Regions from separate parts of the Streptomyces sp. NPDC003011 genome, predicted to be linked through region 2. Evidence: riboswitches for the same ligand, from Rfam matches in the RefSeq annotation. Region 2 holds a riboswitch; each other region holds the start of a gene.
The links. Region 2 has a riboswitch for cyclic di-AMP ahead of ACWD0J_RS13720 (M23 family metallopeptidase). Riboswitches for the same ligand answer to the same signal wherever they lie in the genome.

Region 1 (7,514 bases), on a different contig from region 2:
CTGCTCCTTCGGGGTGAGCCAGCGAGTCGTCATACCGCCAGTGTAGGTTTGTTTCAAACTTGAACCAAGACCGTCCACGTCACACGCCGGGGAGCGCCACCGATGCCCCACCCCTACGTCCTTCTCTCCGCCGCCGTCTCCCTCGACGGCTACCTGGACGACACCGGTCCCGAACGCCTGCTGCTCTCCAGCCCGGCCGACTTCGACCGGGTCGACGAGGTGCGGGCGTCCGTGGACGCGATCCTGGTCGGCGCGGGGACCATCCGCGCCGACAATCCGCGGCTGCTGGTCAACTCGGCGTCGCGGCGGGCCGCGCGGGTGGCCGCGGGCCGGCCGGAGTATCCGCTGAAGGTGACGGTCAGCGGCTCCGGCGAGCTCGACCCGGCCGCGCGGTTCTGGCACACGGGCGGGGAGAAGGTCGTCTTCTCGACGGAGAAGGGCGCGGAGCGGGCGCGGGCCCTGGAGCTCGCCGCGGAGGTCGTCCCGCTGGGGCCCGAACTCGACTGGCGGCTGCTGCTGGAGCACCTGCACGACGTGCGGGGCGTCCGGCGCCTGATGGTCGAGGGCGGCGGGCAGATCCACACCCAGCTGCTGCGGCAGGGGCTCGCGGACGAGGTCCAGCTGGTGCTGGCCCCGCTGTTCGTCGGCGACCCGGAGGCGCCCCGGCTGTTCGGGCCGGGGCCCTACCAGGGCGGACGCCTGCGACTGGTGGAGACGCGGCCCATCGGTGACGTCGTCCTCATGCGTTACGAGCCCACGGCGCCCGGCACCGGCGCCCTTCCCTCCGCCGCCGACCGGCACTGGCTGGCTCTCGCCTGCGAGCTGGCGGACCGGTGCCCGCCCTCCGGGACGGCGTTCAGTGTGGGCGCGGTGGTGGTGGCGGCCGACGGCACGGAACTCGCGCGCGGGTACTCGCGGGAGGGGGGTGACCCGGTCGTGCACGCGGAGGAGGCGGCGCTGGCGAAGATCGACGCGGGGGATCCCCGGCTGGGGTCCGCGACGGTGTACAGCAGCCTGGAACCGTGCGCGCGACGGGCGTCACGGCCGGCGCCGTGTGCGCGGCTGATTCTGTCGGCGGGAGTGCGGCGGGTGGTGACGGCCTGGCGGGAGCCGGACACGTTCGTGTCCGGGGCGGACGGGAGTGGGGTGTTGGCGCGGGAGGGGGCGGATGTGGTCGTCCTGACGGAGTACGAGGAGCGGGCAAAGGGACCGAACCGGCATGTGCTGGGGTGAGGGCGGGGGTGGGGGCGGGGTGTCTGCGGCGGCCTGTGCGGGAGCGCCGTGGCGCGGGTAGTGCGTCCGGTCGTGTCGTGGGCCGGGGCCGCGCCGGCGGGTGTCCGTCCTCGGTCCGGCGCGGAATCGGCGCCTCAGCAACTGGCGGGTGCTGACGCGCCATCCGCTGCGGGCCGGCACCCCCGGCACCCCCGGCACCCCCGGCACGTCAACCTCTCGGCGCGGCGGTCGAGGGGCAGTCCCAGCCTGTCCGGCGTTTGGGGACGAGGCCCCTTCAGGGCCGGAGCGGGGTCCTGGGGCGGCAGCCCCCGGAACGGGTGGGCCGATCGGCGCAACAGGATCTGCGGGCCGGCCTCCCGGAGGGTGACGCTGCGAGGGAACCCCCGCCGCACGGACCCCACGGAGGTGCCCATGAGGTCAGCCCGACGACACGCGGTGACTCTCCTGTCCGTCACCCTCCTCGCCGCCCTCCTCACCTCCTGCGGAGCGAGAGGCCCGCACCCCCGGGCCATGGCCCGCGCCCTCCCCGCGGACGCCGATTTCACCCACCCCGGCGTCCTGGTCAGCAGCACCCAGCTGGACGTCGTACGGAAGAACGTCACCGCGGGAAAGCAGCCCTGGCTGCGGGCCTACCTCGACATGCGGGACAGCGCGTACGGGGCCTACCGGTACCGTGCCGAGCCGTACGCCACCGTCGTCTGCCCCACCGGCGGCGAGGCCGGCCCCGGCTGTGCCGAGGAGCGCGAGGACGCCCTGGCCGCCTACACGCAGGCCCTGCTGTTCGGTATCACCGGCAGGCAGCGGCACGCGGTCAAGGCCAGGGAGATCATGGACGCCTGGTCGGCGCGGCTGAGGCGGCACACGGGGGAGAACGCGGGGCTCCAGGCCGGGTGGACGGGATCGACCTGGGCGCGGGCCGCCGAACTCGTGCGGCACACGCCGGGGGCCGGGTGGCCGGCTGATCGCGTACGGCGGTTCGAGGACATGCTGCGCACCGCCCATCTTCCCGAAGTGGCCAAGAAGGTCCCGGAGTTCAACGGCTACTGGGACCTCGTGACGACGGACGCGGCCATCGGCATCGCCGTCTTCCTCGACGACCACAAGACCTTCGACCAGGCCCTGGAACGCTTCCGCGAGCGCGTGCCCGCGTACTTCTATCTGAAGAAGGACGGCGGTGTGCCGCTCACCCCGCGCGGGTCCGGCGTCGACACCCGGCGCAAGCTGACGACGTACTGGTTCGGGCAGACGACGTACAAGAACGGCGTCTCGCAGGAGACCTGCCGCGACTTCCGGCACGTCGGGTACGCGCTGGCCGCCACCGCGCACATCGCCGAGACCGCCTGGCACCAGGGCGTCGACCTGTACGGCGAGGTGAAGGACCGGCTGAAGGCCGCGCTCTCCTTCCACTCCCGCCACCAGGCGGGGGAGTCCGCCCCGGCGTGGCTGTGCGGCGGCACGGTGGAGCGGAACCTGGGGCCCGACCTGGAGGTCGCCCTCAACCACCTGGAGGACCGGCTGGAGATTCCCGTCCCGGCCGCGCGCAAGCTCGCCGAGGAGACCCGGCCGGCCGGCACCGACGACCTGTTCGTCGCCTGGGAGACCCTCACGCACGCGGGCAACCCGGCCACCTGAGACGGGGCCGCGGGAACCGATGCGACATCTGTCCTGCGTATGGCGTACACTGAAGTCACAACGACGCGGGGTGGAGCAGCTCGGTAGCTCGCTGGGCTCATAACCCAGAGGTCGCAGGTTCAAATCCTGTCCCCGCTACTGAAGGCCGAGGGCCGGAATCCGAAAGGGTTCCGGCCCTCGGTGCGTGGGGGGTGCTCTCCCGTCATCCGGTCGTCATCCGGTCGGCCCTCACCGCTCGCCCGCCGCCCCCGCCGAGGGAACTCTGGACGGGCGGGACGGTGACCGGAGCGGACGTACGCGGTGGGAGACGAGCGGTGCGGCCTGGGAACGTGGCGGGGGAAGGGCCGTACGCCGGAGCCGGCGCGCGTGAGGGGCGGCGGCTGTCGAAGCTGCGGGTGCTGCTTCAGGTCCTCCCCGCCCTGCTGATCGTCGGCGGCGTCCTCTACGACCTCCTCACCCCCCGGCGTTTCACCGCGATCCCCTTCTTCACGGCCGCCCCGCTCGTCGCCGCGCCGGTCTACTCGCTGTGCGGCACCGCCGTCATCGGGGGCGTGGCCCTGATCGCCGCGTACGCGGTCCACGCCAGGTCCGGCTTCGGCCTGGACGCGGACACCGTCACCGAGGTGGTGACGGTCGCCACCGTCGCCGTCCTGGCCGCCGTCATCAACCGGGTCGTCCGCCGGGGCGACCAGCGGCTCGCCTCCGCCCGCGAGATCGCCGAGGCGGCCCAGCGCGCGGTGCTGCCGGAGCCCGCCGCGCGGATCGGCGGTTTCGACATCGCCGCCCGGTACGAGGCGGCCCAGGCGGACGCCTCCATCGGGGGTGACCTGTATGCCGTACAGGACAGTCCGCACGGTGTCCGGCTGGTCGTCGGGGACGTCCGCGGCAAGGGGATGGGCGCGGTGGCGGCCGTCGCCATCGTGATCGGGGCCTTCCGGGAGGCCGCCGAGCAGGAGGCGACGCTGGAGGCGGTCGCCGGACGGCTGGAGCGGGCGCTGACGCGGGAGGCCGCGCGGCGGGACGGCGTCGAGGCCGTCGAGGGGTTCACGACGGTCGTGCTCGCCGAACTCCCGCACGGGGAGGGGGTGGTGCGGATCCTCAACCGCGGGCATCCGCCGCCGCTGCTGCTGTACGCCGACGGCGGTGTACGGCCGTTGCCGGCCCGCGAGCCCGCGCTGCCGCTCGGCATGAGCGAGCTGGGCAGCCGGCCCGACCGGGCCGAGGAGGCGGTCCTCCCGAGGGGAGCCACCCTGCTCGTGCACACCGACGGGCTGTCCGAGGCGCGGGACGAGCACGGTGTGTTCTACGACCCGCAGGAGCGGCTCGCCGGGCGGGTCTTCCGTGACCCGGGCGCGCTCCTGCGCACCCTCGCCGAGGAGGCGCGCCGGCACTCCGGGGGCGGCATGACGGACGACATGGCGCTGCTCGCCGTACGGCGGCCGTGACCGTTGTCACCACGGGTGACCAGGTGAGTGCCCTGCGCTGAAGAACTGACGCCTCGTCAGTACTCGTGTGATGTGCGAGGCATGGCCAACTCGCCCGTTTTTCGCCGATCGTGGGGTGTTGGTCCAGCGGATCATCGTTAATGATCAAGCGGAACAGCTTGGAATAGAGGCCCCGCGTCTATTAACGTTCGATAACGCAGCGCGGTCGTCCCAGCCGTCACAAGAGACGGCTCCGTGCGCACGCGCCGAATCCCGCGAGGGAACCGGGGAACCACTACTTGGGGTGAATCACGCGTAGACCGCCGTGTCCGCACGGCTGGTATACGCGCGTAGGAGACCTTCCTGCTCCGAACCCGTCAGCTAACCCGGTAGGCGAGAAGGAAGGAAAGGAGCACGCCCACGTGGCGTCCAACCGGCCTGCCCCAGAAGCCCCGTTCGTGCCGAGCCAGCGCGACAGCGAGACCTTCGGCTACGGCGAGTACCGCACCGACGAGGGCCCCTGGACGGAGTGGAACCCCACCGAGGAGTCCATCCGTCCGGTACGCGGCCGGCACCGTGTCGCCAAGCAGCGCGGCGGACTCGCCCGCAGCTCCACCGTTCTCGGCGTCGGTGTCATAGCCGCCGTCGGCGCGGGCGGCATGGCCAGCGCCAACACCGGCAAGCCGCCGGTGTCCATCTCGCTGCCCGACCTGCCCTCCGTGGGTTCCCTCATCTCGGACGACGACACCTCCGAGACCGCGGAGAACACCGCGACCGCGCTCAGCACCGTCGGCACGGCCTCCGTGGAGGCCGCGCAGGGCACCGAGAACGCCGGCGAGGTGCTGCGCTCCCGGATCCTCGCCCAGGCCGAGCAGCAGCAGGACCAGATCGAGAGCAAGGCCGTCGCCGACGCGGTGGCCGCCGCCGAGAAGCAGGCCGCCGAGGCCGTCGCCAAGGCGGAGAAGGAGGCCGAGGCCAAGGCCGCCGCCGCGAAGCAGCAGGCGAAGGAGGAGGCCGAGAAGAAGGCTGAGGCCGAGCGTCTCGCCGCGCTGGCCAAGCAGTACGCGCTGCCGACCTCGTCGTACACGATCACCTCCACCTACGGCCAGGCCGGCTCCCTGTGGTCCTCCGGCTACCACACCGGCCTCGACTTCGCCGCGCCGACGGGCACCCTCATCAAGGCGGTCCACACCGGCACGATCACGCAGGCCGGCTGGGACGGGTCGTACGGCTACAAGACCGTCCTCACGCTCGACGACGGCACGGAGATCTGGTACGCCCACCAGTCGTCGATCAACGTCAGCGTCGGTCAGAAGGTCAACACCGGGGACGTCATCGGCCGCGTGGGCGCGACGGGCAACGTGACCGGCGCGCACCTCCACCTGGAGGTCCACGCGGGCGGATCGGCCGGCGGCCTCGACCCGATGGCGTGGCTGCGGAGCAAGGGGCTCAACCCCTGAGGCCCGCGGGCCACTCGGCCGCACGGATGTGACGAGCGCGGGGGCCTTCCGCACAATGAGGGCCTCCGCCGCGGGCGTTGCCGTGCGGCACGACCGCGCACGCCTCGCCACGGCGTCCCGCCCCGGCCACGTCGGCCTCCACCGCACGCACGACGCGAAGACGGAACTGGGGCGTTGACGGACGCGCCGGCCTGCCGGCACCGGTGGGCTACGACCGGTACGGGTTCCAGGCCGGATACGGCACCGCCGGGTACCCCGGATACGCGGGCGCCGCCGGATACCCGTACACCCCGTACACCGGCCACGGCGGCGCGGCCACCGCCACCGGCGGTGCCGTCGCCCGGGCCGCGTGGTCCAGCGCGGGACGCGCCAGGTCCCGCCGCCGCCACAGTTCCTGGAGCAGCTCCCGCTCCCGGACGGCGAAGTCGGCCCCCGCCCGCCCCCGCCGCCCCCGGTGCCGCAGGAAGGCCAGAGAGGTCGCGTACGCCTCGTACTGCGCCACCGCCCGTGCGGCGGAACGCCCGCCGCGCTGTCCGGCGTAGTCGCGGGCCATCCGCCGCGCCCGCATCGACCCGAGCGCGTACGGCTCGGCCGGCGTCAGCCAGCCCGCCACGGTGTAGGCGGGCAGTTCCTCCCGTACGGTCTTCAGCTCGCGCTGCCGCGTCCAGATGACCAGCCAGGTCAGCAGCCCGAACGTGGGCACCATGAAGGCCGCGTACACGGCGAAGAACCCGTACTCGCCCCACGTCGACGAGCCGTTCCAGATCGCGTGCATGCCCATCGCGAGCAGCAGTCCGGACACCGGCAGCAGCAGCCGCCGCACATGCTGGCGTTCCGCCGACAGCGCGGAGACACCGAAGCCGATGCCGGTGAGGACGGTGAACAGCGGGTGCGCGAACGGCGACATGATGATCCGTACGAAGAAGGTCGCCGCGGTGACGGAGGCGATCCCGCCGTCGCCGTTGAGCTGGTCGGTACCGAAGGCGGTGCCGAGGTAGAGGATGTTCTCGGTGAAGGCGAACCCGGTGGCGGTGACCCCGGCTATCACCACCCCGTCGACGATGCCGGTGAACTCCCGGCGCCGGAACAGGAAGACGAGCAGGACGGCGGCGGCCTTGGCCGACTCCTCCACGACCGGCGCTATCACCGTCGCGCCGAGCGTGTCCGCGCTGGAGGGGTCCGCGGTGGCCGCCGCTATCCATCTGGTCGCGAAGCTGTTGGCGACGATCGCTATCAACGCCGCCGCGCAGGCGCCCCAGGCGAAGGCGAACAGCAGGTTGCGCCACGGGCCAGGCTCGACCCGGTCCAGCCACCGGAACGCGGCGACGAGCAACGGCACCGGCAGGACCGCGAGTCCGAGACCGACCAGGAAACCCTCCGTGCCGGTCTGTTCGCGGACCAGGGCGAGGATGACGAGCCCGGAGAGCGCGAGCAGGGCGCTCAGGGCGCCGTGACGCACCCACGTCCGTTGCCACCAGTGCGCGTGCCGCAGTGCGCCGCCGGCGGGATCGCTGGGGTGCGTCGGGTACGGGGGAACGGTGGCCACGGCATTGACCCTAACGATGCGGAGGCGCCCCCCGCAGGAGAGCGGGGTGGGTTCAGGCGCCGGTGGGGGGTTGGTCCTCGAGCGCGGAGACGTGCTCGGTGACGTGCCCGACCACGTGCTCCATGACCTGCTCTACGCGGCGGAAGAGCAGGTCGTTCACGACATGTCCCTTCTCCAGTCCCTGGCCCTCGAAACGGGTCAGCGGCCGGAATGCCGGAC
Region 2 (7,514 bases):
ATGTCGGGACCTTCCAGTTTCTGGTCCGCCGCGTTGCGGAAGTCGAAGACCGTGCGCAGGCCCAGGGAGGCGAGGAAGCCGGCGTCCTGTTCGGTCGCGTGCGCGAGGTGGCCGCTGCGGAACAGCACGCCCTGCCGCACCCGGCGGCCGTCCACGGTCGGCAGCCCGCCCACGTCCCGGAAGTTGCGCACTGCGGCCAGCTCGGGCTCGGTCGACGGGACCTGCTGCGTCACGGGGACTCCTCCCATTCGGTCCCGCCGACGCGGCTCGACGACGGGCACGCCTTCGACGATACGACATGGCTGCCTGGGGCAATGAGTTGTCCACAGGCGTTGCACCGAGGGCTCGCGGCCCTTGATGATGTTGACGCCTGAGTGCACCTGTTCGTGTCTGTTCGTATCTGTGAGGGACTGCATGCTGGAGATCGCCGGAAACGGCCGTACGTGGATTCTGTCCGGGCCGACCAGCAGTTACGCCCTCCATCTCACCGGGGAGGACGAGCTCCTCCACCTGCACTGGGGGCCGCGGATCGCGCTCGCCGACGCCGAGGCCCTGGCCGTCCGCCCGCTGCCGGACTACTGGCCCTTCGAGTCCCCGCTCGACGGACGTGAGGAGTACCCCGTCGAGGGCGGCCCCCGTTTCGTCCGCCCCGCCCTGTCCGTGCGCACCCAGGAGCGACGCGGCACCGAGTGGCGCTTCGACGCGTACGAGAGGGCCGAGGACGACGAGCTGCGGCTGCGGTTCCGTGACGGCGAGCTGGCGATCACGCTGCACTACCGGATGCGGCACGACGTCGTGGAGCGCTGGGTGACCCTGGACAACCAGGGCCCGGCGGTCGAGGTGCTGCGCGCCGACTCCGCCACCTGGACCCTGCCCGACCGGGAGGACGGCTGGCGGCTGTCCCAGCTGCACGGCCGCTGGGCCGCGGAGTCCCGGCTCGTACGCGCCCCCCTCACCTACGGTGAGAAGGTCATCGGCAGCCGCCGCGGCCACACCGGGCACCAGCACCTGCCGTGGGTCGCGCTGGACACCGACGCGACCGAGGAGCGCGGCGAGGTCTACGGCTGCGCCCTCGGCTGGTCCGGTTCCTGGCGCATCGCCGTCGCCGAACTCCCCGACACCCGCGTGCAGATCACCGGCGGGGCGGGCTACGACGACTCCGGCCTGCTGCGGCTGGCGGCGGGCGAGTCCTTCACCACGCCCGTCTTCGCCGGCCTGTGGAGCGACGGCGGCTTCGGCGGGGCGAGCCGCGCCTGGCACGCCTATCAGCGCGCCCACGTCATCCCGGACGCGGACCGGGACCGGCCCGTGCTGTTCAACTCCTGGGAGGCCACGGAGTTCGACATCTCCGAGGAGCAGCAGGGGGTGCTGGCCCGCCGGGCGGCGGCGATGGGCGTCGAGCTGTTCGTCGTGGACGACGGCTGGTTCGGCAAGCGCACCAGCGACCGCGCCGGACTCGGCGACTGGACGCCCAACCCGGACCGCTTCCCCGGCGGCATCAAGCCCTTGGCCGACTACGTCCACGGCCTCGGCATGCAGTTCGGCATCTGGGTCGAGCCGGAGATGGTCAACCCGAACAGCGACCTCTACCGCGCCCACCCCGACTGGGTGCAGTACCAACCGGGACGAAAGCGGACGGAGCTGCGCAACCAGCTCGTACTGAACCTCGCCCGCGAGGACGTCCAGGAGTACCTGTGGGAGCAGCTCCACGGACTGCTCTCCAGCGCCCCGATCGACTACGTGAAGTGGGACTTCAACCGCTGCTTCACCGACGCGGGCTGGCCCGGCGACGCCTACCCGCAGCGCCTGTGGGTCGACCACGTCGACGCGCTCTACCGGCTGCTGGACCGGCTGCGTGCGGCGCACCCGGGCGTCGCCTTCGAGTCCTGCTCGGGCGGCGGCGGCCGGATCGACCTGGGTGTCATGAGCCGTACGGACCAGGTGTGGACCTCCGACAACACCGACCCGCTGGACCGGCTCGCCATCCAGCACGGCTTCAGCCAGATCCACCCCGCGCGCGTGATGGCCGCCTGGGTCACCGACAGCCCCAACACCCAGCTCAACGGCCGGGTCAGCTCACTGCGGTTCCGGTTCGTCAGCGCCATGGCCGGGGTGCTCGGAGTCGGCGGCGACCTTGCCGAGTGGACCGAGGAGGAACTCGCCGAGGCGGGCGACTGGGTGGCTCTCTACAAGGAGATCCGGCCCCTGGTGCAGCGGGGCGACCTCTACCGGCTGCGGCCCCCGGAGGGCGGACTGAGCGCGGTGCAGTACGTGCTCGGCGACGAGGCGGTCGTCCTCGCCTGGCTCCAGGCGCAGCATCACGGCGAGCCCGTCCCGGCGGTGCGGCTGCGCGGACTCGACCCGACGGCGTCGTACGAATGCCGTGAAACGGGCGAAGTCCACCGGGGGGCCGTCCTGCTGCATCACGGGCTGCGGACCGGACTGCACGGCGACCTGGATGCGGCAGTTCTCCGGTTGCGCCGCATTTGAGACTTCTGCCTGAATTGGCGTCTTAGTTCAACTCTGGCTGGAATAGGGGTATCTGATGGGCGGGGCGTGAGGAGCGTCATACTCGTGACCGTGCGTCGCCCGTCATGTTCACGTAATGCACATACTCCACATGGGAATTCGGGGTGAGGAGGTGCCCTCCGATTGACGGAGGGTGACCAGGAATTCCCTCACAGGATCAAGAGAAGCGCATTCACATACAACCTCTACTTGTCCCTGTGCGTCTTGGTCGCTTACGTTCACCACCGATCCGGACGGACGCCCAATCCTGCCGCCGCCCGGAGCCCGCACACTCACCCGTCCACGGCAGGAGCGGGGGACCCACAGGCACAACCGCCTGTTCCGGTCTCCGGAACAGGCTAGGGGTTAAGCCGTACTCCGGTACGGCCGGGCATCTCCAGCCCGCACCCGACAGCTCACCTCGCAGGCGCCGGAGAGGAATTCGTCATGCCCGCGAAGGGTAAGCACCGCCGCCCCAAGGCTCAGCGCTTCACTCGTTCCATCGCCGTCGCCGGAACCGGCGGCGCCGCACTCGCCCTTCCGCTCCTGGGAGCCACCGGCGCCCATGCGGCGAGTGCCCAGTCCGTCACGGAAAATGCCGTTCAGTCATCGGTTCCCACCGCCGCGAAGAATGCGGTGGCCGAAAAGCCGGCGGCCGAGAAGAAGGCCGCCACGCAGACGTCCGGCGTGAAGACCTATGCGGTGCGGGCCGGTGACTATCTCGCGAAGATCGCCGACGAGCAGAGTGTCAGCGGTGGCTGGCAGAAGCTCTACGCCGACAACCGCGAGGCCGTCGGCGAGGACCCGTCGCTGATCCACCCCGGTCTGAAACTCACGATCGGCAAGAAGGCCGCCGCCGGCACGCCGAAGACCGAGTCCTCGGACTCCTCGTCGTCCGGCTCCTCGTCCTCCTCGTCGCAGAAGTCGGAGTCGAAGAAGTCGGATTCGTCCGCCTCCTCGTCGGATTCGTCCGCCTCCTCGTCGAAGACCTCCTCGTCGCAGGAGTCGACGGCCACCACCCAGAGCGCCGGAACCGCCAGCACCGCGAGCGGGTTCTCCGCTCCGGTGGCCGGTGCCACCGTCGGAACCCCGTACCGGATGTCCGGCAGCATGTGGTCCAGCGGCTACCACACCGGTGTCGACTTCGTCGTCCCGACCGGTACTTCCCTGAAGTCCGTGGGCGCGGGCACGGTCGTCTCCGCGGGCTGGGGCGGCGCGTACGGCAACCAGGTCGTCATCCAGCTGGCCGACGGCTACTACGCGCAGTACGCGCACCTGTCCTCGCTCTCCGTCTCCAGCGGCCAGACCGTGGCCGCGGGGCAGCAGATAGGCCTCTCCGGCGCGACCGGAAACGTGACGGGCCCGCACCTGCACTTCGAGATCCGCACCTCGCCCGGCTACGGTTCGGACGTCGACCCGGTCGCCTACCTCCGCGCGAAGGGCGTCTCCGTCGGCTGACGCCCGCCGACCACCTGTCTGACACGCCGCCGAAGGCCGGACCCCGATCCCCGGGTCCGGCCTCCGGCGTGTTCGGGGGCGGGCGGGAAGCCGACCGGTGAGCACTCCTGGTCGCCGGGGGCGTTCTTGTCTCGTTCATGTCGCCCATGTCTCGTTCATGATCGCCGCATTGCGATCTTGTGGCGCCGGGGTCCGGAGCGTCGACAGCGAGGGAAGGGCGGGGACACAGTGAACTCCGCAGTGAGGCAAGCGCTTCCTGCCGCCGACGTCCCGAAGGAGTTCCCGTGCACCCCGTCCGCCGACGCCGAAGAACTGTCGCCGTCACCGCCGCGGCCCTGCTCGCCGGGCTGTTCGCCGCCCCCTCCGGCCAGGCCGCGGAGCCCTCGCGCAGGAGCGTCGAGAACCTCGACCGGGGGCTGGTCGCCGTCCCGTCCGGCAGAGGCACGTTCCTCAGCTGGCGTCTGCTCGGCACCGAGTACGCACGGCACGGCGACGCCATCGGCTTCCACGTGTACAAGAACGGACGGCGGCTGAACCGGGCGCCGGTCACCCGGTCGACGACGTACCAGGACGACAGCCCGGGCACCGGCACGTACACCGTGCGAGCCGTGGTCGACGGGCGGGAGCTGAAGCCGGGCCGGGCCGCGCTCGACCTCTCCCGGGGCTATGCCGAGATCCCCCTCGCCACCGCCGACGGCTACGTCGTGCAGCACGCCTGGCCGGGCGACCTCGACGGCGACGGACGGTACGAACTCGTCGTCAGCCGCCTCTCCCCGGCCCGTGACCGGCCCGACCTGCTGGAGGCGTACACGCTCACCGGACGGCGGCTGTGGCGGGTCGACCTCGGGCCGGGCTCGTACACCCAGGTCGGCGGGAACGGTGCCAACGACCCGGCGCCCGCCGCGATCAGCGGTTCGACGGCGATCGGCGGCTACCGCAACGACGACAACGTGACGGTGTACGACCTCGACGGGGACGGCCGCGCCGAGGTGCTGGTGCACACCGCCGACGGAACCACCTTCGCGAACGGCGAGCGGGTCACCGCCGCCTCACCCGCCCAGCAGTTCGTGTCGGTGATCGACGGCGCGACCGGCGCCGAACGCACCCGGCAGCCCGTCCCCGACGACTTCGTCGCCGACGGCCCCTCCGGCGGCCACTTCGGCATCTCGTATCTCGACGGCCGACACCCCAGCCTGGTCACGAAGCTGGTCACCCGGGCCGGCGCCAAGCGGGGCGCCTTCCGGACCCTCATCCAGACCTGGGACTTCGACGGCGTCGAGCTGACCCGCCGGTGGAAGTACGTCGGGGACCCGGCGAGCGGCGCGACCAGCTTCCACCAGATCCGCACCGTCGACGTCGACCAGGACGGCAGGGACGAGATCGCGGACGGCAACTACGTCGTGAACAGCGACGGCACCCTGCGCTACGTCGTCGCCGGCGCGGGGCACGGCGACCGCTTCGACATCGCCGACCTCGACCCCGCCCGGCCGGGACTGGAGGGCTTCGCCATCCAGCAGTCGGAACTGGGCGTCGTATCGACGTTCCCCTGGTACTACTACGACGCCGACACCGGCGAGCGCCTGGTGACCGGCGAGCACCCCGCCACCTGGGAGAGCGACGCCGACCTCGACGTCGGCCGGGGCAACGCCGCCGACATCGACCCCGGTCACCCCGGCTACGAGTACTGGACCTCCACCGCCGACGTCACCGCCCCCGGCGCGGGCGTGCGCAACGTCCGCGACGGCAAGGTCTCCACGACCACGCCGAGCGTCAACTTCCGGATCTGGTGGGACGGTGACAAGGCGTCAGAGCTCCTCGACCACACGTACGTCGAGAAGTGGGACCCCGCCACCGAGACCAGCGCCAGGATCTTCGACCCGCCCGCAGCCGTCGCCGGCGCCCGCAACGCGACACCGTTCTACGGCGACGTCCTCGGCGACTGGCGTGAGGAGATCCTCGCCGAGACCGCCGACCACACCGCCCTGCGCCTGTACACGACCACCGAGCCGACCCGGACCCGTCTGTACACCCTCGCGCAGAACCCGGCCTACCGCCTCGGGTGGACCGTGCGCGGCTATCTGCAGTCCACGTACACCGACTACTACCTCGGCACCGAGACCCGGCGCGTGCCGAAGCCGTCGATCACCCCTGTCGAAGGAGCCGTTTCCCGTGACGACCACGCGTAGAGCCTTCGCAGCCCTGGCCGCCGGAGCCGCCGTCGCGGCCCTCGCCCCCGCGACCACCGCGAGCGCGTCGCCCCGCCACCGCCGCCTGGTCGCCCACGACGACTTCCGCCACGGTCTCGGCCAGTGGGCCGTGGAACTCGAGAAGGGCGGCACCGTCACCGCCTCCCGGGGCGTCCTGGAGGTCGACGTGCCCGCCGGCGCGACGGTCTGGTTCAGGAGGCGGCTGGAAGGGCCGTACGTGCTGGAGTACACCGCCACCCCGGTGTCGGCGGGCGGTGTCAACGACCGGGTCTCCGACCTCAACAACTTCTGGAACGCCGTCGACGTCCGCTCCCCGGACGACCTGTTCGCCACCGCGCGGGGCGGCGCCCTCGCCGAGTACGACCACCTGAAGACGTACTACGTCGGCTACGGCGCCAACACCAACACCACGACCCGGCTGCGCCGCTACGTCGGCGAGGCGGGCGTCCGGCCGCTGCTGTACGACTACACCGAGCCGCTGCTCGTGCCGAACCGGCCGAACCGGGTACGGATCGTCTCCGACGGTTCGACCGTGCGGTGGTGGAACAACGGGCGGCTCGTCTTCGACCACCACGACCCGGAGCCGTACACGAGCGGGCACTTCGCCTTCCGGACCACCTGGAGCCACTTCCGGATCGCCGGCTTCCGGGTGTGGCAGTCGCCGCCTCAACAGCGCTGAGGAAAGGGCTATTCCTGGCTTGACCAATCTTTGACGAGTGGCCTATCTCACCGCCCGTCAACCCTGTCCTACGGTCGCGTAGCTCACATCCGAAGGGGAATCATGGGCCGACGTGGCAGACGATTCGAAGAGTGACATCAGATCAGTGATCGGGTCGTACGTGGCGGTGGGGGACAGCTTCACCGAGGGCGTCGGCGACCCGGGGCCGGACGGGGCGTTGGTCGGCTGGGCCGACCGGTTCGCGGTCCTGCTCGCCGACCGGCGCCCCGAGGGCGACTTCCGGTACACGAACCTCGCCGTGCGCGGGAAACTGCTCGACCAGGTCGTGGCCGGCCAGCTTCCCCAGGCCGTCGCCCTCGCGCCCGACCTGGTCTCCTTCTGCGCGGGCGGCAACGACATCCTGCGGCCCGGCACCGACCCCGACGAGGTCGCCGAGCGCTTCGAGCGGGCGGTCGTCCAGCTCACCGCCGTCGCCGGCACGGTGATGGTGACGACCGGGTTCGACACCCGCCGCATGCCCGTCCTGAGGCATCTGCGCGGCAAGATCGCCACCTACAACGGGCATGTGCGGGCCATCGCCGACCGGTACGGCTGTCCCGTGCTCGACCTGTGGTCCCTGAAAGCCATTCAGGACCGCCGCGCCTGGGACGGCGACCGGCTCC
Region 3 (7,514 bases), on a different contig from region 2:
TCGTCTACGAGCCGACCACCACCGAAGCCGAAGACGCCGAAGCCGGCGACGAGAACGACGAGGAGGCGGCCCAGTGACCGAGCTCGCCGCGATGGAGTTCCACCCCCAGCCCCAGGCGGGCGAGGCCAGGCCGTGGGCGTTCCCGGCGCCCGAGCGCGGAGCGCTCGGCAACGGCCTGACCGTGCTGCGCTGCCACCGCCCCGGCCAGCAGGTCGTCGCCGTCGAGGTGATCCTGGACGCGCCCCTGGAAGCCGAGCCGGCCGGTCTGGACGGCGTCGCCACGATCATGGCGCGGGCCTTCTCCGAGGGCACCGACAAGCACTCCGCCGAGGAGTTCGCCGCCGAGCTGGAGCGCTGCGGTGCCACCCTCGACGCGCACGCCGACCACCCCGGCGTACGGCTCTCCCTCGAAGTCCCCGTCTCCCGCCTGGCCAAGGCCCTGGGCCTGCTCGCCGACGCCCTCAGGGCGCCCGCGTTCACGGACGGCGAGATCGAGCGGCTGGTCCGCAACCGCCTCGACGAGATCCCGCACGAGCTGGCCAACCCCTCCCGCCGTGCCGCCAAGGAGCTCTCCAGGGAGCTGTTCCCGTCGACCTCGCGTATGTCGCGCCCGCGCCAGGGCAGCGAGGAGACGGTCACGGCCATCGACTCCGCGGCCGTACGCGCCTTCTACGAGAAGCACGTCCGACCGGCCACCACCACCGCCGTGGTCGTCGGCGACCTCACCGGTCTCGACCTCGACGCGCTGCTCGGTGACACGCTCGGCGCCTGGACCGGTTCCCCGGCCCAGCCGCGTCCGGTGCCGCCGGTGACCGCCGACGACACCGGCCGGGTCGTCATCGTGGACCGTCCGGGCGCCGTCCAGACGCAGCTGCTGATCGGCCGCGTCGGCCCGGACCGGCACGCGCGCGTGTGGCCCGCGCAGGTGCTCGGCACCTACTGCCTGGGCGGCACCCTCACCTCCCGGCTGGACCGCGTCCTGCGTGAGGAGAAGGGCTACACCTACGGCGTGCGGGCGTTCGGGCAGGTCCTGCGCTCGGCTCCGGACGGCTCGGGTGCCGCGATGCTCGCCATCAGCGGTTCCGTGGACACCCCGAACACCGGTCCGGCCCTCCAGGACCTGTGGACCGTGCTGCGCACGCTCGCCGCGCAGGGCCTGACCGACGCCGAGCGCGACGTCGCCGTCCAGAACCTCGTGGGGGTGGCGCCGCTGAAGTACGAGACCGCGGCGGCCGTCGCCGGCACGCTGGCCGATCAGGTCGAGCAGCACCTGCCGGACGACTTCCAGGCGACGCTGTACCAGCAGCTCGCCGCGACCGGCACCGTGGAGGCCACCGCGGCGGTCGTGAGCGCGTTCCCGGTGGACCGCCTGGTGACCGTCCTCGTCGGCGACGCCGCGCAGATCAAGGAGCCCGTCCAGGCCCTCGGCATCGGCGAAGTCAGCGTCGTCTCAGCCGAGTAGCCGCAGCCGTGCCCACAGGCCCCGGTGACAGGAGTGCCACCGGGGCCCCTTGATGTCCGACGGATGTCCGAATTGAGGGAAAGGTTGCCTGTCTGCCCTGTGGCATGCGCTACAAAAGCCGTGATCCGTTTGGGGATTGAAAGTCGGCACGTTTAGCGTCATCCCGGCTGTTCGTCAGGCAGTGCGCCGCGTCCGCGGCACCGGACAGTCATCGCCGAGTCCCCGCATGGCGCGAGCCAGGGGAGCCGGGGACCCACACCAGAAGTCCCTGGGGTGAATCGGACGCCCGCGCGCACCGCGAGGGGGCCCGTAGGAGACCTTCCTGCTCCGAACCCGTCAGCTAACCCGGTAGGCGAGAGGGAAGGAAAGGACCAGCCACTCCATGGCGTTCATGTGCGCCGCCGGTAAGCACCGTCGTCCCAGCCGGATGAAGCGCAGCACCGCCCGTGCGGCCGGCGTCGCGGCTCTGGCCACCACCGGTGTCATCGGCTCCCTGGCCGCCCCCGCGCTCGCCGCCGAGCCCGCGGCCGAGCAGACCGGTCTCACCCCCGTCATCACCATCGGCGACGCGATCGCGGACCAGATCGACGCCCAGGCCGCCGCCCAGAAGCAGGCCGCCGACGAGGCCGAAGCCCAGCGGAAGGCCGAGGAGGCCGCCCGCAAGAAGGCGGCCGCGGACGCCAAGAAGGCCCGCGAGGCCGAGGAGCGTGCCGCCCGCGAGGAGGAGCGCAGGCGTCTCAACGCCTACGTCGCCCCGATCTCCGGTTCGTACATCTCGACCAGCTACAAGTCCGGTGGCTCCCTGTGGTCCTCCGGCAGCCACACCGGTGTCGACTTCCATGCCTCGACCGGCACGTCCGTCCACGCGGTCGGCTCCGGCACCGTCGTCGAGGCCGGCTGGGGCGGGGCGTACGGCAACCAGATCGTGATCAGGATGAACGACGGCACGTACACCCAGTACGGCCATCTGTCGTCCATCGGCGTCTCGGTGGGCCAGTCGGTCACCCCGGGACAGCAGATAGGCCTCTCCGGCGCGACCGGCAACGTCACCGGCCCGCACCTGCACTTCGAGGCCCGGACGACCGCCGAGTACGGCTCGGACATCGATCCCGCCGCCTACCTGCGCTCCCACGGCGTGAACCTCTGACCTCGCACGCCGTGAGCGTCTGACGCTGCCACGGAGTGAACGTCCGACGCCCGCACGGCGGGCGCGTCCCGCGACGGACGGCAGGACATCCCGAAGCCCCGGCTCCCCGAGCCGGGGCTTCGGCCTTTCGGATGCCCGTCTGTCCAAAAAATATCCATGGATTCCGACCCGCCATCGGAAATTCCGGCTCATTGCAATAGAGTCACTGAACACACGTCAATCGTCGACGTTTCACGGGGATTAAGGCGGAGGTCGGTCATGCGTATTCCGGCGCACTCGGTATGCACCGCGATCCGGGACGACATCGTCGCGGGTGTCTACGAGCGCGGGGGCCGGCTCACCGAGGAACTGCTCGCGCGGCGCTACGGCGTCTCGCGCGTCCCCGTCCGCGAGGCCCTGCGCACGCTGGAGGCGGAGGGCTTCGTGGTGACCCGGCGGCACGCGGGCGCGTGCGTCGCGGAACCCACCGAGCAGGAGGGCGCCGACCTCCTGGAGATGCGCATGCTGCTGGAGCCGCTCGGCGCCTCCCGGGCCGCCCAGCGGCGCACGGAGGCCCACCTCAAGGTGTTGCGCGGACTGGTCCGGCTGGGCCAGGAGCGGGCCAGGCGGGGCAACAGCGAGGATCTGCGCTCCCTGGGCGGCTGGTTCCACGAGACGCTCGCCCAGGCCTCCGGAAGCCCCGCGATGACCTCGATGCTGACCCAGCTGCGCCACAAGATCGCCTGGATGTACGCGGTGGCGGCGCCCGCCGACCCGGTGGAGTCCTGGGCGGAGCACGGCGCGATCGTGGACGCGGTGGCGCGCGGCGACAGCGAGCGCGCGCGGACGGTCACGGCGCTGCACACCGAGCGCGCCACGGCCGCGCACCGGCTGCGCTTTCCGTCCCAGGCGGATCGCCCGGACCGTGTGAGGAACTCGCAACATCCCGTAAACATGACGGGCCTGCGGCATTAACACGAGCGCCGTATACAAAGAGGCGTAATTCCCGGGGGATTATTTCCGCTGCCCGGGAACAGGAAATGCGAAGGGCCCGCCCGATAATTCGGACGAGCCCTTCTGTGTTCCGTTACGGTGCCGGCGCTCAGACGGTCTCGGGGAGCTCTTCGAGACCCTCGGCGACGAGCTTCGCGAGACGGTCGAGGGCGGCGTCCGCCCCCTCCGCGTCGGAGGCGAGGACGATCTCCTCGCCGCCCTGGGCGCCCAGACCGAGGACGGCCAGCATGGAGGCCGCGTTGACGGGGTTGCCGTCGGCCTTGGCGATCGTCACCGGGATACCCGCGGCCGTGGCGGCCCGGACGAAGATGGAGGCGGGACGGGCGTGGAGACCCTCGGCCCAGCCGACGTTGACGCGGCGCTCAGCCATGTGATGCTGCCCTTCGGTGTATCAGGTTGTCTAGACCAGTTTCCCATACGTGAAGCATGCCCGGAGCGGTCCTTCGTCCCGCTCCGGTGTGTCGTCGGACCGCGGCCTCGGCCCGACTCCCGTCCCGCACAGACTGCCTCGCGCCGTTGTCGTACGCGAGCCGTACGCTGGGGCCCATGCAGACCTCGTCGGATCGGCACGAGTACCCCGCCCACTGGGAAGCCGACGTGGTGCTGCGCGACGGCGGTACCGCGCGCATCCGGCCCATCACCGTCGATGACGCCGATCGCCTCGTCAGCTTCTACGAGCAGGTGTCGGACGAGTCGAAGTACTACCGCTTCTTCGCGCCCTACCCTCGCCTGTCCGCCAAGGACGTCCACCGCTTCACGCACCACGACTTTGTGGACCGGGTGGGACTCGCGGCCACCATCGGCGGCGAGTTCATCGCCACCGTACGCTACGACCGCATCGACGCCGAGGGCATGCCCGCCTCCGCCCACCCGTCGCCCGCCACCCTTGCCACAGGGCGCTTCGCCGCCGCCCCTGACATCCCCGACGAGGCGGAGGTCGCCTTCCTGGTCCAGGACGCCCACCAGGGGCGCGGTGTCGCCTCCGCCCTGCTGGAACACATCGGGGCCGTCGCGCGCGAGCGCGGCATCCGGCGATTCGCCGCCGAGGTGCTGCCCGCCAACAACAAAATGATCAAGGTGTTCACGGACGCCGGATACACCCAGAAGCGCTCCTTCGAGGACGGCGTCGTCCGCCTGGAGTTCGACCTGGAGCCGACGGACCGCTCACTCGCCGTGCAGTACGCGCGCGAACAGCGCGCCGAGGGCCGCTCCGTGCAGCGCCTGCTGATGCCCGGGTCCGTCGCCGTCGTCGGGGCCGGCCGCACGCCCGGCGGAGTGGGCCGAGGCGTCCTCGGCAACATCCGGGACGCCGGGTTCACCGGCCGGCTGTACGCCGTGAACAAGGTCCTGCCCGAGGGGCGGACGGACATCGACGGCGTGCCCGCCTACCGCTCGGTGCGGGACATCGAGGGTCCGGTCGACCTGGCGGTCGTCGCCGTGCCCGCTCCGTACGTCCCCGACGTCGTCGAGGAGTGCGGCCGGCACGGTGTGCAGGGGCTCGTCGTGCTCTCCGCCGGATACGCCGAGAGCGGGCCGGAAGGGCGCGAGCGGCAGCGGGACCTGGTCCGGCACGCGCGCGCGTACGGCATGCGGATCATCGGGCCGAACGCGTTCGGGGTCATCAACACCTCGCCCGCGATACGGCTGAACGCCTCCCTCGCCCCGGAGATGCCCCGGCCCGGGCGGATCGGGCTGTTCGCCCAGTCCGGTGCCATCGGCATCGCGCTGCTGTCCCGGCTGCACCGGCGCGGTGGCGGGGTCACCGGGGTGACCGGTGTGTCGACGTTCGTGTCGTCCGGCAACCGGGCGGACGTGTCCGGCAACGACGTCCTCCAGTACTGGTACGACGACCCCGACACCGACGTGGTGCTGATGTACCTGGAGTCCATCGGCAACCCGCGCAAGTTCACCCGGCTCGCCCGGCGCACGGCGGCGGCGAAACCGCTCGTCGTGGTGCAGGGAGCGGGTTCCGCGCCGCAGGGGCACGCCGTGCGGGCGACCCGGCTGCCGTACGCCACGGTGTCCGCGCTGCTGCGGCAGGCCGGGGTGATCCGGGTGGACACGATCACGGAACTGGTGGACACCGGCCTGCTGCTCGCGCGGCAGCCGCTGCCGGCCGGGCCCCGGGTGGCGATCCTCGGGAACTCCGAGTCGCTGGGCCTGCTGACGTACGACGCGTGTCTGTCCGAGGGGCTCCGGCCGCTGCCGCCGCTGGACCTGACGACGGGCGCGTCGCCGGGGGACTTCCACGCCGCCCTGGCGCGGGCGCTGGCGGACGACGCGTGCGACGCGGTGGTGGTGACCGCGATCCCCGCCGTGGGTGAGGGGACAGCGGGGGACGCGGCGCTGGCCGAAGCCCTGAGATCCGCGGCCGAGCGGGTCCCCGGCAAGCCGGTGCTGGTGGTCCACGTCGAGCTGGGCGGCCTCGCGGAGGCCCTGTCGGCCGCGGCCAGCACCGCGCCGCAGGCCGGATCCACGGCGCCGGGCAGCACCCACCCGTTCCGCCCGCTGGACCGGCTGGCCACGAAGACGGCCCCGGACCCGCCCGCCCCCCAGAACTGCTCCCGCCTCATCCCCGCCTACCCGGCCGCCGAACGGGCCGTCCGGGCGCTGTCCGAAGTGGTCCGGTACGCCCAGTGGCGCCGGGACGCGGCCGAACCCGGCAGGGTGCCCGAGTACGAGGACATCGACGAGAAGGGCGCCGCCGGGCTGATCGGCGGGCTGCTCGCGCGCGGACAGGGGCTCACCCTCGGCACCGACGAGACGTGCGACCTGCTCGGGAAGTACGGCGTCCACGTCCATCGCGCACTGCCCGCGCCCGCCTCCGACGACGCCGTCCGGGCCGCCCGCACCCTCGGCTACCCGGTCGCGCTGAAGGCCACCGCCCCGCACCTCAGACACCGCGCCGACCTGGGCGGCGTACGGCTGGACCTCACGGACGAGGAGCAACTGCGGCGCGCGTACGCCGAGTTGACCGAGTTGTTCGGGAAGCCGGAGGAGCTGCGGCCGGTGGTGCAGTCGATGGCGCCGCGCGGAGTCGACACCGTGGTCAGGGCCGTCATCGACCCGGCGGCCGGAGCCGTCCTGTCGTTCGGACTCGCCGGGGCCGCCTCCCAGCTGCTCGGGGACATGGCACACCGGCTCGTCCCGGTCACCGACCGGGAGGCCACCTCACTGGTCCGGTCGATCCGGACGGCACCGCTCCTGTTCGGCTGGCGCGGCTCCACCCCCGTCGACACGCCTGCCCTGGAGGAACTGCTGCTGCGGGTGTCGCGCCTGGTCGACGACCATCCCGAAGTCGTGGCGGTCACCCTGGAGCCGGTCGTCGTCGCCCCGCGCGGCCTGAGCGTCCTCGGCGCCTCTGTGCGGCTCGCACCGCCGCCCGCCCGCGACGACCTCGGGCCGCGGACACTGCCCGCGTACTGACCGACGTTCCACCGGCCCGGAGCGGTGCCTCGCAGTCAGTGGGTCCCCGTAGGATGGACGTCATGGCCAAGACCAGTACGACGACCCAGGGGCTGCGAACGGCGATCGAGCGCAGCGGCTACTACCCGGCCCTCGTGGCCGAGGCGGTGGAGGCCGCTGTGGGCGGCGAGCCCATTCGGTCGTACCTGGTCCACCAGGAGACGACGTTCGACCAGAACGAGGTGCGGCGGCATGTGACCGTGCTCGTCCTCACCGAGAACCGCTTCGTCGTCAGCCACACCGACGAGCAGAACGCGGACACCACCTCCCCGACGCCGTACGCCACCACCTCCACCGAGTCCGTGAAGCTCAGCCGGATCTCCTCGATCGTGGTCAGCCGCGTGGTCGCCAACCCCGAGCAGTACCAGCCGGGCACCCTGCCCCGCGAGGTCGTGCTGACCATCGGCTGGGGGGCCGTCTCCCGCATCGACCTGGAGCCCGCCGCCT
Region 4 (7,514 bases), on a different contig from region 2:
CCCCGACTTCGAGGACCTGCGGCATGACAGCGACCACACCCGCCCCACCGAGGGCGATGTGGCGCTGCTGCTCGACGCCACGCTCGCGGCGACGGACATCGTGATCGCGTCCCCGCTGTACTGGTACTCCGTCTCCGCCCACACCAAGCGCTACCTGGACTACTGGGCGGGCTGGCTGCGCACGCCCGGCCTGGACTTCAAGGCGACGCTCGCCGGGCGCACGCTCTGGGGCGTCACCGCGCTCGCCCACGAGGAGGCCGAGGTCGCCGATCCGCTGGCCGGCACGCTGAACCACTCGGCCGCCTACATGGGGATGCGCTTCGGCGGAGTCCTGCTCGGCAACGGCAGCAAGCCCGGTGATGTCCTGAAGGACACCGAGGCGCTGACCCGCGCGAAGACCTTCTTCGCGCAGGAGGCACCGCTCGCGCGCTTCCCCTACGAGGCCCGGTGAGGACGGTTCGGGACGAGACGCCCTGTACCCGGTGAACGCGGTTCAGGAGGCGATGTCCTTCGCCGTGAAGCGTGCCCAGGCCGCCGAGCCGAACACGACCGCGTACAGGGCCTGGAGGCCGAGGTTCTTCACCAGGTCGTCCCAGTAGACGGGGTCGCGCATGAGGTCGGCGAAGGACAGCCAGTAGTGGGAGAAGAAGTACGGCTGGAGCGCGTGCAGCTGGGGGATCTGGTCGAGGATCTGGACGGTGATCAGCAGCCCCACCGTGGTCGCCATCGCCGCGATGCCGCTGTTGGTCAGGGTGGAGACGAACAGGCCCAGGGCCGCCACGCCGATCAGTGACACGGCGACGACCAGGGCGATCAGCAGGGCCCGGCCCAGGCCGTCGGCGAAGCTGATCCGGGTGCCGGAGATCGTCGTCAGGTCGCCCAGCGGGAAGAGCAGCGCCCCGGCCGTGAGGGCCGAGACCGCGACCACGAGCGTGGCCACCAGGCAGAACACCATCACCGTGGCGTACTTGGTCAGCAGCAGGCGGCTGCGGCCGGCGGGAGCGACCAGGAGGTAGCGCAGGGTGCCCGCGCTCGCCTCGCCGGCGATGGCGTCGCCCGCGATGACGCCGATCGCCATCGGCAGGAAGAACGGCAGCGTCGCGGCGAGCCCGGTGAAGACCAGGAACAGGCCGTTGTTGGTGATCTGCGAGATGAACGCCGGGCCCTCACCGCCCCCGCCGCCGGCCGACGAGCCGTCACCGGTCTCGATCCGCACGGCGATCCCGACCAGGACCGGCACGGCCGCCAGCACCCCGAGCAGGGCGAGCGTGCGCCAGCGCCGGAAGGTGGTGAGCAGTTCGCTGCGCAGCAGACCCAAGGTCCACAACGGGCCGGGCGCACGGGCCGGTTCAGCCGGCGACATCGAAGCCCTCCCCGGTCAGTGCCACGAACGCGTCCTCCAGGGAGGCCTGTTCGAGCCCGAAGCCGCGGACGCGGACGCCCGCCGTCACCAGCGCCGCGTTCACCTCGGCGAGATCGCGCTCCGGCGGCTCGGCGGTCACCCGGTCGTCCGTGACCGTCACGTCCGAGACCCCCTGTTCCTTCAGCACCCGCGCCGCCTCTCCCGCGTCCGGGCTCGTCACGACCAGCCGGCCGCGCGCCCCCGCCGCCAGGTCCGCCACCGGGCCCTGGGTGATCAGGCGGCCCCGCGCCATCACGGCCGCGTGCGTGCAGACCTGCTCGATCTCGTCGAGGAGGTGGGAGGAGAGGAAGACGGTCGTGCCGTCGGAGGCCAGCTCCCGTATCAGGGACCGGATCTCGCGCATCCCCTGCGGATCGAGGCCGTTGGTCGGCTCGTCCAGGACCAGCAGCTCGCGCGGCTGGAGCAGGGCGGCGGCGAGACCGAGGCGCTGCTTCATGCCCAGCGAGTACGCCCGCGCCTTCTTGCCCGCCGCCGCCGCGAGCCCCACCCGGTCCAGCGCCGCCGCGACGCGGGTCCTGCGGGTGCGCGGGTCGGCGGTCGGGTCGGCGGCGTCGTACCGCGTCAGGTTCTGGCGGCCGGAGAGGAAGCCGTAGTGAGCCGGTCCCTCGATGAGGGCGCCGACGTGCGGGAGCACGGCGCGCGCGGAGCGCGGCATGGGCCGGCCCAGGACGCGGGCCGACCCGGAGGTGGGCTCGATGAGGCCCATCAGCATGCGGATGGTGGTGGTCTTGCCGGAGCCGTTCGGACCGAGGAAGCCGAAGACGCTGCCCGCCGGGACGGCCAGGTCGAGACCGTCCACGGCGAGCTGTCCGCCGCGGTAGCGCTTGGTGAGCGCGCGGGTGTGGATGACACCGCCCTCCACGTCCCGCGCGTCCGGCCGGGCATCCGGCTGCGGCTGCGGCTGCGGCTGCGGCTCGGACTCCGCGTCCGTGACGGGCGGTTCGCCCATCGGCTCCCTCGATTCGTCGTACCCGTACGGTCCTACTTGCCCGCGTTCGCCGCCTTCACCAGGGCGCCCTTGTCGACCGCGCCGACGTACACCGTGCCGTCGTCCGTGATCAGGGCGTTGACCAGGCGGGTCGAGAAGACCGTGCCCGAGCCGAACTCGCCGGACACCTTGTCGCCGAGCGAGTCGAGGAAGCCGCCGAACGCGCCGCCGGCCTCGGCGCCGGAGGGCATGCCCTCGCCGCCGGTGTCGAAGACGGCGACGGAGTTCCAGCCCTCGCCGATGACCTTGAGGCCGTCGAGCTCCTTGCCGAGGTCCTTTTCGGACTTCGCGCCCGCCCCGTCGTGGCCGCGGTGCTCGCCGTGCTCGATGGTGTCGCCCTCGGTGACCTTCGCGCCCTTGGGCGGGGTGAAGTCGAAGGTGGAGGCGGCCGGCCTGGCGAAGCTGACCTGGGTGAAGCCCGCGTCCACGACGGCCGCGCCGCCGCTCGACGGGGTCAGCGTGAACTTCAGCGGCAGCCCGGTCTTCGCGTCCACGGCCACGGTGATCTGGCCGACCGTGGTACCGGAGTCCTTGGGCTTGACGACCAGGCGGTAGGCGTCACGGCCCGCGACCTGGGCGGTGCCGTCGACGGTCACCGAGGTGGTGTCGTCGACCGCCTTCAGGGCCTCCTCGGTGAGGTCCTTGGGCGTGGCCGGGACGTCGTGCTCCTTCTCCGCCTTCGCGCTGTCGGAGGCGGTCGCGTGGTAGACCTCGTTCGACTTGCTGTCGTAGCCCCAGACGTCCTTGCCGTCGTGGATCAGGCTGTACTCGGATCCGCTCTCCAGCAGCGACAGCTTCTGCCGGTCGGGGCCGTCGGCGGCGACGCGCAGGGTGTGCGTGCCGGTCACGAGCCCGGTGAGCTTGGCGGACGGGTCGGCGGACGAGCCGCCGTCGCCGCCCGACTCCATGGCGCCCGAGGCCAGACTGTTCTCCAGGCCGCCGAGGTCGGGCAGCCCGAGATCCGTGCTGATCTTCACCGTCCCGGACAGCTGCTGTACGTCCGACGCGGCGATCTTCTCGATGAGTTCCTGGGCGCTGATCTTCGGCAGGTCGGGGTCGCCGGAGTCGGCGAGCGCGGGGACGAGCCCGATGGTCGCCGCCGCCACCCCCACCACCGCGACGGGGACGACGTACCGCGCGGCCCTGCGGCGGCGCGAGTACCGGTCGTCGGCCTCCGCGGCAGTCTTGCTGTCGTCGGATTCGTACGGTGTCATGTGTGCCTTACCTCCGTCGTCGGCGGCGGCTGTCCAACTCCCCCTGTGTCCACCCCGTAGCCGCCATTCTCACCCGAATCGGTGAGGAGTGGTGTTTTCCGTGGTGTCCATCTGACCAAATCGGCCGGGAAGAAGCGTCAGACCCCGGGATCAACTCCGTGTACACCTGCGGGATGACACCCGGAGGCGACGCCGGCCCGGACCCGTAGGGGTTGCGGAGCGGACGCCGCCCTCCGTGGTGGTGGATCAGGCGCCGGGAACACGCGGTCACCGCACTGCGGCCGGGGGCGGTCCGCGTCACCCCGGGAGGGGTCAGCCGGTTCGGCGGTCAGCCGGCTCGGTGGACCACCGCGTCGCACATCTCCATCAGCGCCACCTTCGCGTCGCACTCCCGCAGCGGGGCGAGGGCCGCGCGGGCGTCCTCCGCGTAGCGGACCGTGTCCCGGCGCGCCTGCTCCAGGGCGGGGTGCGCCCGCAGGCCCGCCAGGGCCCGCGTGTGCCGTGCGTCGTCGGTGAGGTCGGAGGCCAGCAGCTCGCACAGGGCGATGTCCTCGGCCAGGCCCAGCCGGGCCGCGCGCTCGCGCAGCCGCAGGACCGGCAGGGTCGCGATGCCCTCGCGCAGGTCCGTGCCCGGGGTCTTCCCGGACTCGTGGGAGTCGGAGGCGATGTCCAGCACGTCGTCGGCGAGCTGGAAGGCGACGCCCAGCCGCTCGCCGTACTGCGTCAGCACGTCGACGACCGTCTCGTCGGCGCCCGACATCATCGCGCCGAAGCGGCAGGCCACCGCCACCAGCGAGCCCGTCTTGCCGCCCAGCACGTCGAGGTAGTGCTCGACCGGGTCACGCCCGTCCTGCGGCCCCGCCGTCTCCAGGATCTGGCCGGTGACCAGGCGTTCGAACGCCTCCGCCTGGACCCGGACCGCCTCGGGCCCGAGGTCGGCCAGGATGTGCGAGGCGCGGGCGAACAGGAAGTCGCCGGTGAGGACGGCCACCGAGTTGCCCCAGCGGGTGTTCGCGCTGTCCACCCCGCGCCGCACCTCGGCCTCGTCCATCACGTCGTCGTGGTACAGCGTCGCCAGATGGGTCAGCTCCACCACCACCGCCGACGGGACGATGCCCGGCGCGTACGGGTCCCCGAACTGGGCGGCGAGCATCACGAGCAGCGGCCGGAACCGCTTTCCGCCCGCCCGCACCAGGTGCTGGGCGGCCTCCGTGATGAAGGGGACCTCGCTCTTGGTGGCTTCGAGCAGTCCCTCCTCGACAGCCGCCAATCCGACCTGGACATCGGCTTCCAGAGCCTGGTCCCGCACGCTCAGCCCGAACGGCCCGACGACGGTCACGAGGGATCTCCTGTCTGCTGGTGTCTACTGGCGATTACACGGTTTGTCGATAGGTCGCTGCCATCACTCAAGTCAGCGTATCCGGTCACGTTTCGATCACTGCTAGCGCCCACCGGTCCGGCCCGGGCGGTATCGGACCGGGCCGGATGTGTTTTTGATCACTTGAAAACATCGGACATCATCGGACCTAACGGGAAGTAAGGGATCGCTTCCCGGAGCGCGGCCGAGGTCGCGTCCGGCCGCCGTCCCGCCCGGGAGGACGATCATGCCTTCTCCTGTCCGGTGATCCCCACCGACACCTTCACGGAACCGCCCGGGCATCCCGCCCCCGAGATCACTCCGGCCAGCCTGCGCATCCGTTTCGTCCTCTCCCTGCGAGACGGCCCACGAGACCCTCCGCCTCCCGCTCCGGACGGGGTGCCGCCGTACACGCGCACGGGGCGCCCCCTCACGGAGGAACCGGTACCCGCGATCCCCGAACACCTGCCACGCCGCCCGGCCAGGCCGGCCACGCTCCGCGACTGGCAACGCCCCCTCCGGCACGCGGGCCACGGTTACGCCTCCGTACGAGTGGACCTGAGCCGCCCCGGCGACGACGGACGCCACCGGGCGGGTTCCGCGGGCGGCCGTTCACCGGGCCGGGGAGAAGCGGATCCCACGGACGGCCAGTTGGCTACGAGTTGGGCTCATTGCCCTATTTGCCACTCTTGTGCTCAGCCGTGAGTTGGGTCACTCGGGACCGTGCGCGCCCACACCGCCGCCCGCCCGCGTCTCCCCTTGCCCTTCGCGCCAGTTGAGTCATGGCAGACGCAAAGGATCAAGCACCTCATACGCCCCAGACCAAGGTCAATAGGTGCGATCTGTGAATCCGCCACTTGTTCCGGACATGTGCTCTCGCATACGTTCCGGGCCGTCGGGCGGACGCCTCATCCTGCCGCCGCCCATGGAGACACCCATCGACGAACACCGCACGGCAGGAGCGGGGGACCCAGGTCAGTCGCCGGGCCGGACGACACAGGTCGTACCGGAACGGCTAGGGGTGAAGTCGCCTCGCCCTCAGGGCGGCGCGGCCGGGCAGCTCCCGCCCGAACCCGACAGCTCACCTCGCAGGCGCCGGAGAGGAAAACGTCCCCATGTCTGCACCCGGTCAGTACCGCGGTTCCAAGACCGCCCGCCTCGCCCGCAAGCTCGCCGTCGCCGGCACCGGAGTCGCCGTCCTGGCGCTCCCGCTCATGGGCGCCACCAGCGCCTCCGCGGCGACCCCGCCCGTCGCCACGGCCTCCTCGCTGGGCTACGCCGACAACCTCGACGGCTGGATCCGGGCGGCCCTCCAGATCATGGATCAAAACGGAATTCCCGGGACGTACAACGGCATTTACCGCAATGTCATCCGGGAGTCCTCGGGCAACCCGTACGCCATCAACAACTGGGATTCCAACGCCGCCGCGGGCACCCCGTCCAAGGGCCTGCTCCAGACCATCGACCCGACCTTCCAGGCGTACCACGTGGCCGGCACCGCGTGGGACCCGTACGACCCGGTCGCGAACATCGTCGCCGCCTGCAACTACGCGGCCGCGCGGTACGGCTCGATCGACAACGTGTGGGGCGCGTACTAGGCCTGCTCCGGCCGGTGCCGTCCGCTCCGGCACCGGCCGCCCGCGGGTGGCCCTCAGCCAAAGAGCCGTTCGAGGACGACCGCGACGCCGTCGTCCTCGTTCGACAGGGTGATCTCGTCGGCCACTGCCCTGAGTTCGGGGTGCGCGTTGGCCATGGCGACGCCGTGGGCCGCCCAGTCCAGCATGGGGATGTCGTTGGGCATGTCCCCGAAGGCGATGGTCTGGTGCGGCCCGAGCCCCAGGTGCCCGGCGGCCAGCGCGAGGCCCGTCGCCTTGGTGATGCCGCATGGCTGGAGTTCGACGGTCCCGGGCCCCGACATGGTGACCGTGGCGAGGGAACCGACCACCGAACGGGCCGTCGCCGCCAACTCGTCGTCGGACAGGTCGGGATGGCGCAGCAGCACCTTGCTGATCGGCGCGTCCCACAGGTCGTCGCGCCGTCCCACGCGTACGGCGGGCAGCGTCGGGTGGGGCATCAGGTAGCCCGGCTCGATGAGCGTGAGCCCGTCGACACCGTCCTGGTCGACGGCCGCGAACACCTGGCCCACCTCGGCCTCGATCTTGCCGAGCGCGGTCTCGGCCAGCTCCCGGTCCAGGGTGACCGACCACAGCAGGCGGTCCGCGCCGGCGTCGTACACCTGCGCGCCCTGCCCGCACACCGCGAGCCCCTCGCTGCCCAGGTCGTCGAGGAGGGGCCGCACTCTGGGCGCCGGCCGGCCGGTGACGACGAGGTGCCGGGCCCCGGCCGCCGCCACCCGCGCGAGCGCGGCGAGCGACCGGTCGGAGAGCGTGTCGTCGCCTCGGAGCAGCGTTCCGTCCAGGTCGGTGGCGATGAGTGAATACGCGGTGGGTGCGGCCATGATCAGAGAATACGGAGGGAACGCCGCGCCGACTCGACGCGAACCGGACGGCTGCATCCTTCACATGCGTTGAC

Region 1: linked by a shared signal. The riboswitch ahead of ACWD0J_RS38235 (M23 family metallopeptidase) and the one ahead of ACWD0J_RS13720 (M23 family metallopeptidase) in region 2 are both predicted to bind cyclic di-AMP.
Region 3: linked by a shared signal. The riboswitch ahead of ACWD0J_RS20540 (M23 family metallopeptidase) and the one ahead of ACWD0J_RS13720 (M23 family metallopeptidase) in region 2 are both predicted to bind cyclic di-AMP.
Region 4: linked by a shared signal. The riboswitch ahead of ACWD0J_RS10525 (transglycosylase SLT domain-containing protein) and the one ahead of ACWD0J_RS13720 (M23 family metallopeptidase) in region 2 are both predicted to bind cyclic di-AMP.

The regions. Positions count from the first base shown of each region.
Region 1 is NZ_JBSFTY010000125.1:7,604-15,117, reverse strand. It holds gene ACWD0J_RS38260 (MarR family winged helix-turn-helix transcriptional regulator) at 1-33, opposite strand, end outside; gene ACWD0J_RS38255 (dihydrofolate reductase family protein) at 103-1,233, shown strand; gene ACWD0J_RS38250 (alginate lyase family protein) at 1,645-2,865, shown strand; tRNA gene ACWD0J_RS38245 (tRNA-Met) at 2,930-3,003, shown strand; gene ACWD0J_RS38240 (PP2C family protein-serine/threonine phosphatase) at 3,180-4,310, shown strand; cyclic di-AMP (ydaO/yuaA leader) riboswitch at 4,544-4,700, shown strand; gene ACWD0J_RS38235 (M23 family metallopeptidase) at 4,712-5,749, shown strand; gene ACWD0J_RS38230 (PrsW family intramembrane metalloprotease) at 5,958-7,295, opposite strand; gene trmB (tRNA (guanosine(46)-N7)-methyltransferase TrmB) at 7,348-7,514, opposite strand, start outside.
Region 2 is NZ_JBSFTY010000021.1:72,727-80,240, reverse strand. It holds gene ACWD0J_RS13730 (tyrosine-protein phosphatase) at 1-233, opposite strand, end outside; gene ACWD0J_RS13725 (alpha-galactosidase) at 415-2,490, shown strand; cyclic di-AMP (ydaO/yuaA leader) riboswitch at 2,793-2,951, shown strand; gene ACWD0J_RS13720 (M23 family metallopeptidase) at 2,956-3,966, shown strand; gene ACWD0J_RS13715 (rhamnogalacturonan lyase family protein) at 4,251-6,152, shown strand; gene ACWD0J_RS13710 (DUF6250 domain-containing protein) at 6,136-6,852, shown strand; gene ACWD0J_RS13705 (SGNH/GDSL hydrolase family protein) at 6,998-7,514, shown strand, end outside.
Region 3 is NZ_JBSFTY010000038.1:45,468-52,981, forward strand. It holds gene ACWD0J_RS20530 (M16 family metallopeptidase) at 1-77, shown strand, start outside; gene ACWD0J_RS20535 (M16 family metallopeptidase) at 74-1,462, shown strand; cyclic di-AMP (ydaO/yuaA leader) riboswitch at 1,665-1,832, shown strand; gene ACWD0J_RS20540 (M23 family metallopeptidase) at 1,845-2,609, shown strand; gene ACWD0J_RS20545 (GntR family transcriptional regulator) at 2,868-3,563, shown strand; gene ACWD0J_RS20550 (HPr family phosphocarrier protein) at 3,691-3,972, opposite strand; gene ACWD0J_RS20555 (bifunctional acetate--CoA ligase family protein/GNAT family N-acetyltransferase) at 4,149-7,028, shown strand; gene ACWD0J_RS20560 (DUF5998 family protein) at 7,082-7,514, shown strand, end outside.
Region 4 is NZ_JBSFTY010000015.1:6,274-13,787, forward strand. It holds gene ACWD0J_RS10500 (flavodoxin family protein) at 1-451, shown strand, start outside; gene ACWD0J_RS10505 (ABC transporter permease) at 494-1,363, opposite strand; gene ACWD0J_RS10510 (ABC transporter ATP-binding protein) at 1,350-2,372, opposite strand; gene ACWD0J_RS10515 (LolA family protein) at 2,405-3,625, opposite strand; gene ACWD0J_RS10520 (polyprenyl synthetase family protein) at 3,954-4,964, opposite strand; cyclic di-AMP (ydaO/yuaA leader) riboswitch at 5,912-6,092, shown strand; gene ACWD0J_RS10525 (transglycosylase SLT domain-containing protein) at 6,098-6,580, shown strand; gene ACWD0J_RS10530 (HAD family hydrolase) at 6,634-7,440, opposite strand.